DNA from 2 places in the Bradyrhizobium sp. 61 genome. Region 2 is predicted to be linked to the other one. Evidence: riboswitches for the same ligand, from Rfam matches in the RefSeq annotation. Region 2 holds a riboswitch; the other holds the start of a gene.
What was found. A riboswitch is a leader RNA that binds a small molecule or an ion and turns the genes downstream of it on or off. The one in region 2 is predicted to bind S-adenosylmethionine.
Positions count from the first base shown of each region.

Region 1 (4,268 bases), on a different contig from region 2:
TCCGAACCGTCTCGCCGCGCAGCTCCGCCGGCAATATCCGACCGCCGACATCACCGTCATCAACGCCGGCGTCGGCGGCGAGGACGCGCCCGAGATGATGAAGCGCCTCCAGAAGGAGGTGATCGACGTGCATCCGGATCTCGTGATCTGGCAGGTCGGCACCAATGCGGTGCTGCGCAATCTCGATCCCGGTGACACCGCCAAGATGGTCGAGGACGGTATCTCCCGCATCCAGGCCGCTGGCGGCGCCGACATCGTGCTGGTCGATCCGCAATATTCGCCAGCCGTCAACCAGCGCAAGGAGAGCGCCGGCAAGATGGTGCACCTGCTCGGCAAGGTCGCCGAGCTCCGTCACGTCGGCATCTTCCCCCGCTTCGAGGTGATGCGCGACTGGCACGAGAATCAATCGATCCCGGTCGAGAGTTTCGTGATCGCCGACGGCCTGCACATGAACGATTGGGGCTATGCCTGCTTCGCCCAGATCCTCGGCGACGACATCATCCGCTCCGTCGGCCAGATCAAGCTCGGCGTCAACGTGCCCGCGGACGTGCGGACGTATCGGCCGATGTGAGCTTCCGTAAGGTGGGCAAAGGCGCGCCCTTCGCGCGCCGTGCCCACCATCTATCGGCGACATGATCGTGAATGGTGGGCACGCTTCCGCCTTCGCTCTTCGAGCTACGGCGGACAAGTCGCTTTGCCCCCCTACGATTCCGAGCTCGTGAAGCCCTCACGCCTTCTCCAGCGCCGCGGTCAGATCCTCGACCAGATCATCCACATGCTCGAGCCCCGCCGAGAAGCGGATGAAGCCCTCGCTGATGCCGAGTGCGGCGCGGTCTTCCGGCTTGAGGCGCTGATGCGTCGTGGTCGCCGGATGCGTGACGAGGCTCTTGGCATCGCCGAGATTGTTCGAGATTTTTGCAAGCTTGAGCTCGTTGAGCACGCGGAACGCACCCTGCTTACCGCCCTTCACCTCGAAGCCGACGAGGGTCGAGCCGCCGCGCATCTGCTTCTTCACGAGAGCTGCCTGCGGATGGTCGGCGCGGCCGGGATAGACCAGGCGTGAAATCTTCGGATGGCTCGCCAGCACGTCGGCGATGCGTCCCGCCGTCTCGGTCTGCGCACGCACGCGCACGCCGAGCGTCTCCAGGCCCTTGAGCAGGACCCAGGCGTTGAACGGCGAGATCGACGGGCCGGTCTGGCGCATGAAATTGTGGATGTGCTCGGCGATGAACGCTTCCGACGACAGGATGATGCCGCCGAGACAACGGCCCTGGCCGTCGATGTGCTTGGTCGCGGAATAGACCACGACGTCGGCCCCTAGCGCGAGCGGGCTCTGCCAGATCGGCGTCGCGAACACGTTGTCGACGACGAGCCGCGCGCCGCCGCTGTGCGCGATCTCGGCGATCCCTGGAATGTCGAGCACGTCGAGCGTCGGGTTGGTCGGGCTCTCCAGGAAAAACGTCTTGGTGTTCGGCCTCAAGGCGCGCTGCCACTGGTCGAGATCGAGACCGTCGACCAGCGTGGTCTCGATGCCGTAGCGCGGCAACAGATCCTGGATGACGTAGAGACAGGAGCCGAACAGGGCGCGCGAGGCCACCACGTGATCGCCGGCCTTCAGCGGCGCCAGGATCGCGGTCGTCACCGCGGCCATGCCGGTCGCGGCCGAGCGGGCGGCTTCGGCGCCTTCGAGCTCGATCATGCGGCGCTCGAACATCGAGATAGTCGGGTTGGAATAGCGCGAATAGATGAAGCCGGGGTCCTCGCCCTTGAACCGCGCCTCGCATTCCTCGGCGCTGTTGTAGACGTAGCCCTGGGTCAAAAACAGCGCCTCCGACGTCTCGCCATATTGCGAGCGCAGGGTGCCGGAATGGACCAGGCGGGTTTCGGGACGGTATTGCGTGGTGGACGCCGGGGACTTCGACATAGGACCTCCTCTGCGTGACCATCGAAAACGGTCACAAAAAAACCGGCCTGGATATCTCCACGGGCCGGGATCACAGAGGTCCCCGGCCTGTTTAGCGACTTATTTAACGTGGCTGCAAGCCGGCCGGCTCAAATCACCACGGGATAAGTGATGCTCATATTCCGCAATGGCCTTTCCGTCAAGGCGTCCATCGGATAGCCGTAAAAGGCTGCTATTTCCCGCATGTCCGGATGCATTTGACCCCTGACGAGGACCCCCGGTTGAGCTTCACGGTTGCCGCCGACGCCAATGGTATCCTGCCCGACCGCATGATCGCGGCGATGGCGAAGGCGGGCCTCATCCTGCCCGCTTATGACTTCGTCGAAAGCCAGATCCAGCCGGCGAGCCTCGACCTTCGCCTCGGCGATATCGCCTATCGCGTTCGCGCCAGCTTCCTGCCGGGTCCCGGCGCGACCGTCGCCGAGCGCATCGACGAGTTAAAGCTGCACGAGTTCAGCCTCGCCGATGGCGCGGTGCTGGAGACCAACTGCGTCTACATCGTGCCGCTCTTGGAAAGCCTGGCGCTGCCGCCGGAGATCGTCGCCGCCGCGAACCCGAAAAGCTCGACCGGCCGGCTTGATGTCTTCACCCGTGTCATCGCCGACGGCACCCGCCGCTTCGACATGATCGGCGCCGGCTATCACGGCCCGCTCTACGCCGAGATCAGCCCGAAAACGTTTCCGGTGCTGGTCAGCGAGGGCTCGCGCCTGAGCCAGGTGCGCTTCCGCACCGGAGATGCCATCCTCAACATCGACGAGCTCGAGGCGCTGCATGCGACCGAGCGTCTCGTCGATCTCGACGATGCCGATCTCACCGGCGGCGTTGCCGTCTCCGTCGACCTCTCCGGTGAGAAGGCCAACGGCTTCGTCGGCTATCGCGCCAAGCGACACACCGGCGTCGTCGACGTCGACCGCCGCTCCGGCTATGCGGTGGAGGATTTCTGGGAACCGATCTCGGCACGTCCCGACGGCAGCCTGATCCTCGACCCCGGCGAGTTCTACATCCTCGCCTCCAAGGAAGCCGTGCAGGTGCCGCCCGATTACGCCGCGGAGATGGTGCCGTTCGATCCTCTGGTCGGCGAGTTCCGCGTGCACTATGCCGGATTCTTCGATCCCGGCTTCGGCTATGCCGGCGCTGGCGGGCAGGGATCGCGCGCCGTGCTCGAAGTGCGCTCGCGCGAGGTGCCGTTCATCCTCGAGCACGGCCAGATCGTCGGCCGCCTCGTCTACGAGAAGATGCTGGCGCGCCCCGACGCGATGTACGGCCAGCGCATCGGCTCGAACTACCAGGCGCAGGGCCTCAAACTATCGAAGCATTTTCGGGTGTAGCTACACACCCTACTGTCATGCCCCGGCTTGACCGGGGCATGACAGTACGCCGCAGCCTCTCGATTGACTACTGCCGGGATGCAAGCTGAAATCCGGGCTGCATGCGAGGTGGCGAGATGAGTGTTCAATCCGAACTCGACGCAAGAATCCTCGACGACGTCGCGGACGCGCTCATCTATTCGGATCGCTCCGGCACCATCACGCGCTGGAATCGTGCATCGACCGCCTTGTTCGGCTTCTCCGCCGCCGAAGCGCTCGGCCAGAACCTCGATCTGATCATTCCCGAACGTCTGCGTGCCGCGCACTGGAAGGGCTTCGAAGCTGCGCTTACCACCGGGGCGATGAAGCTTGCGGGCAGGCCGACGCTGACCCGCGCGCTGCACCAGAGCGGACGCAAGCTCTACATCGAGATGACCTTCGCGCTGGTGCGCGATGCCGGTGGTGCCGTGGTCGGATCGGTCGCGATGGCGCGCGACGTCACCGAACGCGTCGAGCGCGAGCGCGCGGCCAGGCTTGCGCAAAATTCGTGATGCGGAATTGACGGGCTGGCGTGCAGGGCGCTCTGCCTGAGCGTCAGGTTGCCTCGTACCGGGCGCAGTGACACACTCGATCAAAACAACGATCGGGAGCGAACATGACCGCCGCAACAGACGCAGCACAGGAAGCGCAATGGAAGCGCTGGCGTGCGGTCGCCGACCTCTATCACGCCTATTTCACCGGACTCATCCTCACCGTCGTCACACGGCGCGGCACGGCGGATGCTGCCGAATTCGTCTTCCGCGTGTTTCGCCGCCAGCAGCAGGAGCGCTTCCTGCCGGGGCTCGAAAAGCTCGGTCTCAGTCATTTGCCGCCGGCGGTGGCCGCCGCACAATATCACTATCTCTCCAACTGGATCGGCGGCGTGCATGTCGAGTACATGTATGAGAGCGACCGCAAAGCCTGGATCCGCTATCCGCCGCCGCGCTGGATCTGGAAGG
Region 1 is NZ_JADPIU010000019.1:3,283-7,550, reverse strand. It holds gene IVB46_RS08330 (SGNH/GDSL hydrolase family protein) at 1-571, shown strand, start outside; gene IVB46_RS08325 (O-succinylhomoserine sulfhydrylase) at 728-1,924, opposite strand; SAM riboswitch at 1,995-2,074, opposite strand; gene IVB46_RS08320 (2'-deoxycytidine 5'-triphosphate deaminase) at 2,185-3,291, shown strand; gene IVB46_RS08315 (PAS domain S-box protein) at 3,408-3,821, shown strand; gene IVB46_RS08310 (hypothetical protein) at 3,926-4,268, shown strand, end outside.
Region 1: another riboswitch for S-adenosylmethionine. It lies ahead of IVB46_RS08325 (O-succinylhomoserine sulfhydrylase); the one in region 2 lies ahead of IVB46_RS28415 (homoserine O-acetyltransferase).

Region 2 (4,268 bases):
CATCGAGCACCAGCAGCACGTGCGACGGCAGGCCGGCGCGCAGCCGCTTGACCTCGTCGAACGGCACATAGGTGCCGGTCGGATTGTTGGGATTGGCGAGCCAGACCAGCTTTGTCTTCGGCGTCACCGCCTTGAGGATGGCGTCGACATTGCAGGTGAGGTTGGTCTCCTGCGCGACCACGTTCTTGGCGCCGACCGCCATGGTCGCGATCGGGTAGACCAGGAAGCCGTGCGTGGTCGAGATCGCCTCGTCGCCGTGGCTGAGATAGGTGTGGGCGAGCAGATTGAGAATCTCGTCCGAGCCGGCGCCGCAGATGATGCGGTTGGGGTCGAGCCCGAAAGAACGGCCGATCGCTTCGCGCAGCACGCGCGAGGTTCCTTCCGGATAGTCTTCCAGATGCGCCGCCACGTTCCTGAACGCCTCGATCGCCTTGGGCGAGGGCCCGAACGGCGTCTCGTTGGCCGAGAGCTTGAACACCTTGCGGCCCGGCTCAGCCACCGGGCTCTTGCCGGGCGTGTAGGGCGCAATATCGAGAATGCCGGGATTCGGCACGGGGCGGGACATCTTCAACTCCGGAAGTAGCTTTAGGCGGTTCGCGATCTACGATTTCGACCCGGTCGAGGGCACCGTATAGCGCGTTGCGTGGCTGCCGACGAGGGCCGTGGAGCGCACCGAGGCCCCCGCTTCGATCAGGGCAGCCTTGATCTTGTCGATGCTGGTCGCGCTCGTGACCGAGACCAGCAGCGCTGCGCCGTCGAAGGCGGTATCGGGCACTGCCACGATCTCGGCGAGCGGCGACAGGGCGCGGGCGACCTCGGCGTTCCACCCGGACACGCGCACGCTGAAGGTCTCGACCTCCGTCACCACGGCGCTGTCGGCGACGCGCGAGATCGCGAACACCGGCAGTGCGGCCGGATGGTCGGCGCGCTCGACGAAGGGCATCCGCGCGATGATCTTCGGCGCGCCGTCCGCTTCCAGCTCCAGCCACCATGGCGTGCGGCTCGAGGTCGCCGAGACCAGCGCCAGATCGCCCTTGGACTTCGCCACCGCTTCGACCGCGGCCTGCGCGCTGAAATGCGCGACGTAAGGCACCGTGAAGCCGAAATGGAAGCGCACGGAATCGCGCATCGCCGGCTCGCTCACCGAGATGTCGGCATGGACGGAGAACGGCGCTTGGACGTAAGTGAACGTCGAGATGATGACGCGCCAGATGCTCTCGACCGTGTCGAGCGGCAGGATGCCGCGATGACGCTGCACGATGTCACGCATCATGGCGGCCTCGCGCGCCGGGCGGAACGCCGAGCCGACCTCCTGGGTCTGCTTCACCTGGATCAGGCGGTCGATGATGTCGCCGCGCTGCATCAGGAGACGATGCATGCCCTCGTCGATCGCGTCGATCTCCTTGCGCAATTCCTGGAGCGATGGTGGCGCGGGCGGACGTTGGGACATATCTGCGAGATGCTGGTGAGAGGCGTTCCAATGCGGGTCGGCCAAGGCCCATCGGCAAGGCCGGATCCGCTGCGATCGACGTCCTGATTAGGCAGTCGGCGCGGCGAAAGCAAAGAGAAATGCAAAGGGAAACCGGGCCTTTTCGGCCGGCCTTTCAGGGATGAATTTGGCTAATCGGGACCATGACTTGACGAAAACCGCCCAAGACAGTAGCTTTTGCCCGTTCCGTGGTCATTTGAGCCGGCCGGCTTGCAGCCACGTTAAAAAACTCGCTAAACAGGCCGGGGACGCTTCAGATCCCGGCCGAACCTATCGTTCAGGCCGGGTTTTTCATGGCCTGATTCCAGCGGCAGCCTGACGGGTGTCGCAAACGAGGTCGATGATGGTTGGCGTGAAGCCCGTGCCGAGTCCCGCGATCAGCGCCGACGACCGGTCGCATGAGGCGGATCATCCGAATTCGCAGGTCGCGCAGTTCGGCGCCGAGCAGCCGCTGCGGCTCGATTGCGGCATCGATCTCACCCCGTTCCAGATCGCCTACCAGACCTATGGCGAGCTCAACGCCGATAGCTCCAACGCGGTGCTGATCTGCCATGCGCTGACCGGCGATCAGCATGTCGCCAACGTGCATCCCGTCACCGGCAAGTCGGGTTGGTGGGAGACGCTGGTCGGTCCCGGCCGACCTCTTGATCCTCAGCACTACTTCATCATTTGCGCCAACGTGATCGGCGGCTGCATGGGCTCGACCGGGCCGGCCTCGATCAATCCCGCGACCGGCAAGGTGTGGGGCCTGGATTTTCCCGTCATCACCATTCCCGACATGGTGCGCGCGCAGGCGATGCTGATCGACCGGCTCGGCATCGACACGTTGTTCGCGGTGGTCGGCGGCTCGATGGGCGGCATGCAGGTGCTGCAATGGACCGCGGCCTATCCCAAGCGCGTGTACTCCGCGCTGGCGATTGCCTGCGCGACGCGGCACTCGGCGCAGAACATCGCTTTCCACGAGCTCGGCCGCCAGGCGGTGATGGCCGATCCCGACTGGCACAACGGCCGCTACACGGATCAGGGCATCCATCCGCATCGCGGACTTGCGGTGGCACGGATGGCCGCGCACATCACCTATCTCTCCGACGCCGCGCTGCATCGCAAGTTCGGCCGCCGCATGCAGGACCGCGAGCTGCCGACCTTCTCGTTCGACGCCGATTTCCAGGTCGAGAGCTATCTGCGCTACCAGGGCTCGTCCTTCGTCGAGCGGTTCGACGCCAACTCCTATCTCTATCTGACCCGTGCGATGGACTATTTCGACATCGCCGGCGATCACGGCGGCGTGCTGGCGAAAGCGTTCGCGGGCATCGAGACGCGCTTCTGCGTGGTCTCCTTCACCAGCGACTGGCTGTTCCCGACCTCGGAATCGCGCGCACTGGTGCATGCGCTGAACGCGTCGAGCGCGCGGGTGTCGTTCGCCGAGATCGAGACCGATCGCGGCCATGACGCCTTCCTGCTCGACGTGCCTGAATTCTTCGATATCGCCCGTGCCTTCCTGCAATCGGCAGGGAAGGCGCGCGGGCTCACCGCCAGGATTGACTGACAAGGACGGCTAGCGATGTCTGTGCAGGAAGTGCTGCCGCTGGGCGGCGTTGCGACGGAGCAGTCAGGCCAGTTTCGCGCCGATCATCTGCTGGTCGCCGAGATGGTCAAGCCCGGCTCGAAAGTGCTCGACGTCGGCTGCGGCGAGGGCGATTTGCTCCAGCTTCTGGAGACCCGCGGCATCGACGGGCGCGGCATCGAGCTGTCGCGCGAGGGCGTCAACCGTTGCGTCGCCAAGGGCCTCGCGGTGGTGCAGGGCGATGCCGACACCGATCTCGTCAATTATCCCGACGACGCCTTCGATTACGTTATCCTGTCGCAGACGCTGCAGGCGACGCGGCAGCCGCGGGTCGTGCTGGAGAATCTGCTGCGCATCGGCCGCCGCGCCATCGTGTCGTTCCCGAATTTCGGCTTCTGGAAGATGCGGCTCCAGCTCCTGGTCGGCGGCCACATGCCGCGCACCGAGAATCTGCCGGCGACCTGGTACGACACCGCCAACATCCATTTCTGCACCATCAAGGATTTCGTCGAGCTCTGCGACGCGATCCACGTCAAGATGGAGCGCGCCGAGGCGCTGGATCTCTACGGCCGTCCATTGCGGCTGCGATTGCCGTGGTGGGTGTGGAACATGTTCGGCGAGCAGGGCGTGTTTCTGCTCACGCGCGGGCAGGGGAAGTAGTTGCCGTCATTCCGGGCCTGCGCCTGTCGGCGCATCCCGGAATGACAGCGACTGGCAGTCTAATGCGCCGCCAGCGACCGCGGATCGCGCACCGGCCAGCGCCCGGCTTCCACCAGCGTCACGAACCGCTCCACGCTCTCGTTGAACAGTGCGGGTTCTTCGAGATTGAGCACGTGGCCTGATTTCGGAAACATCGCGAGGCCCGCCGCGGGCAGGTGCTTCTTCAGGAACAGGCTTGCCCCGACGCAGGGATCGTCTTCGTCGCCGCAGATGATCAGCGCGGGCGTTACCACACCTCGAATGGCATCCGGCATCGTGTAAATCGATGGCCTGCCGCCCTGGAAGCCGCGCATCGTGTTCGCGGAGCCCTTGGCATCGTGGCGCGCCAGTGCGGCGTAGAAATCGGCGTGGCCGCGCGGATCTTTCACCAGGAAGGGAATCCGGCTCGGCGCCTCGCGCGTGACCTTTGCGACCTCGGCGGAGCCGAGCGTCTCGAACTGCTCGGCGTTGGCGCGGCACTGCTTGCGCCAGTTGTCGAGATTCTCGATCTCCGAT
Region 2 is NZ_JADPIU010000075.1:9,698-13,965, reverse strand. It holds gene IVB46_RS28425 (histidinol-phosphate transaminase) at 1-565, opposite strand, end outside; gene IVB46_RS28420 (chorismate mutase) at 602-1,450, opposite strand; SAM riboswitch at 1,668-1,747, shown strand; gene IVB46_RS28415 (homoserine O-acetyltransferase) at 1,833-3,035, shown strand; gene metW (methionine biosynthesis protein MetW) at 3,051-3,713, shown strand; gene IVB46_RS28405 (alpha/beta hydrolase) at 3,773-4,268, opposite strand, start outside.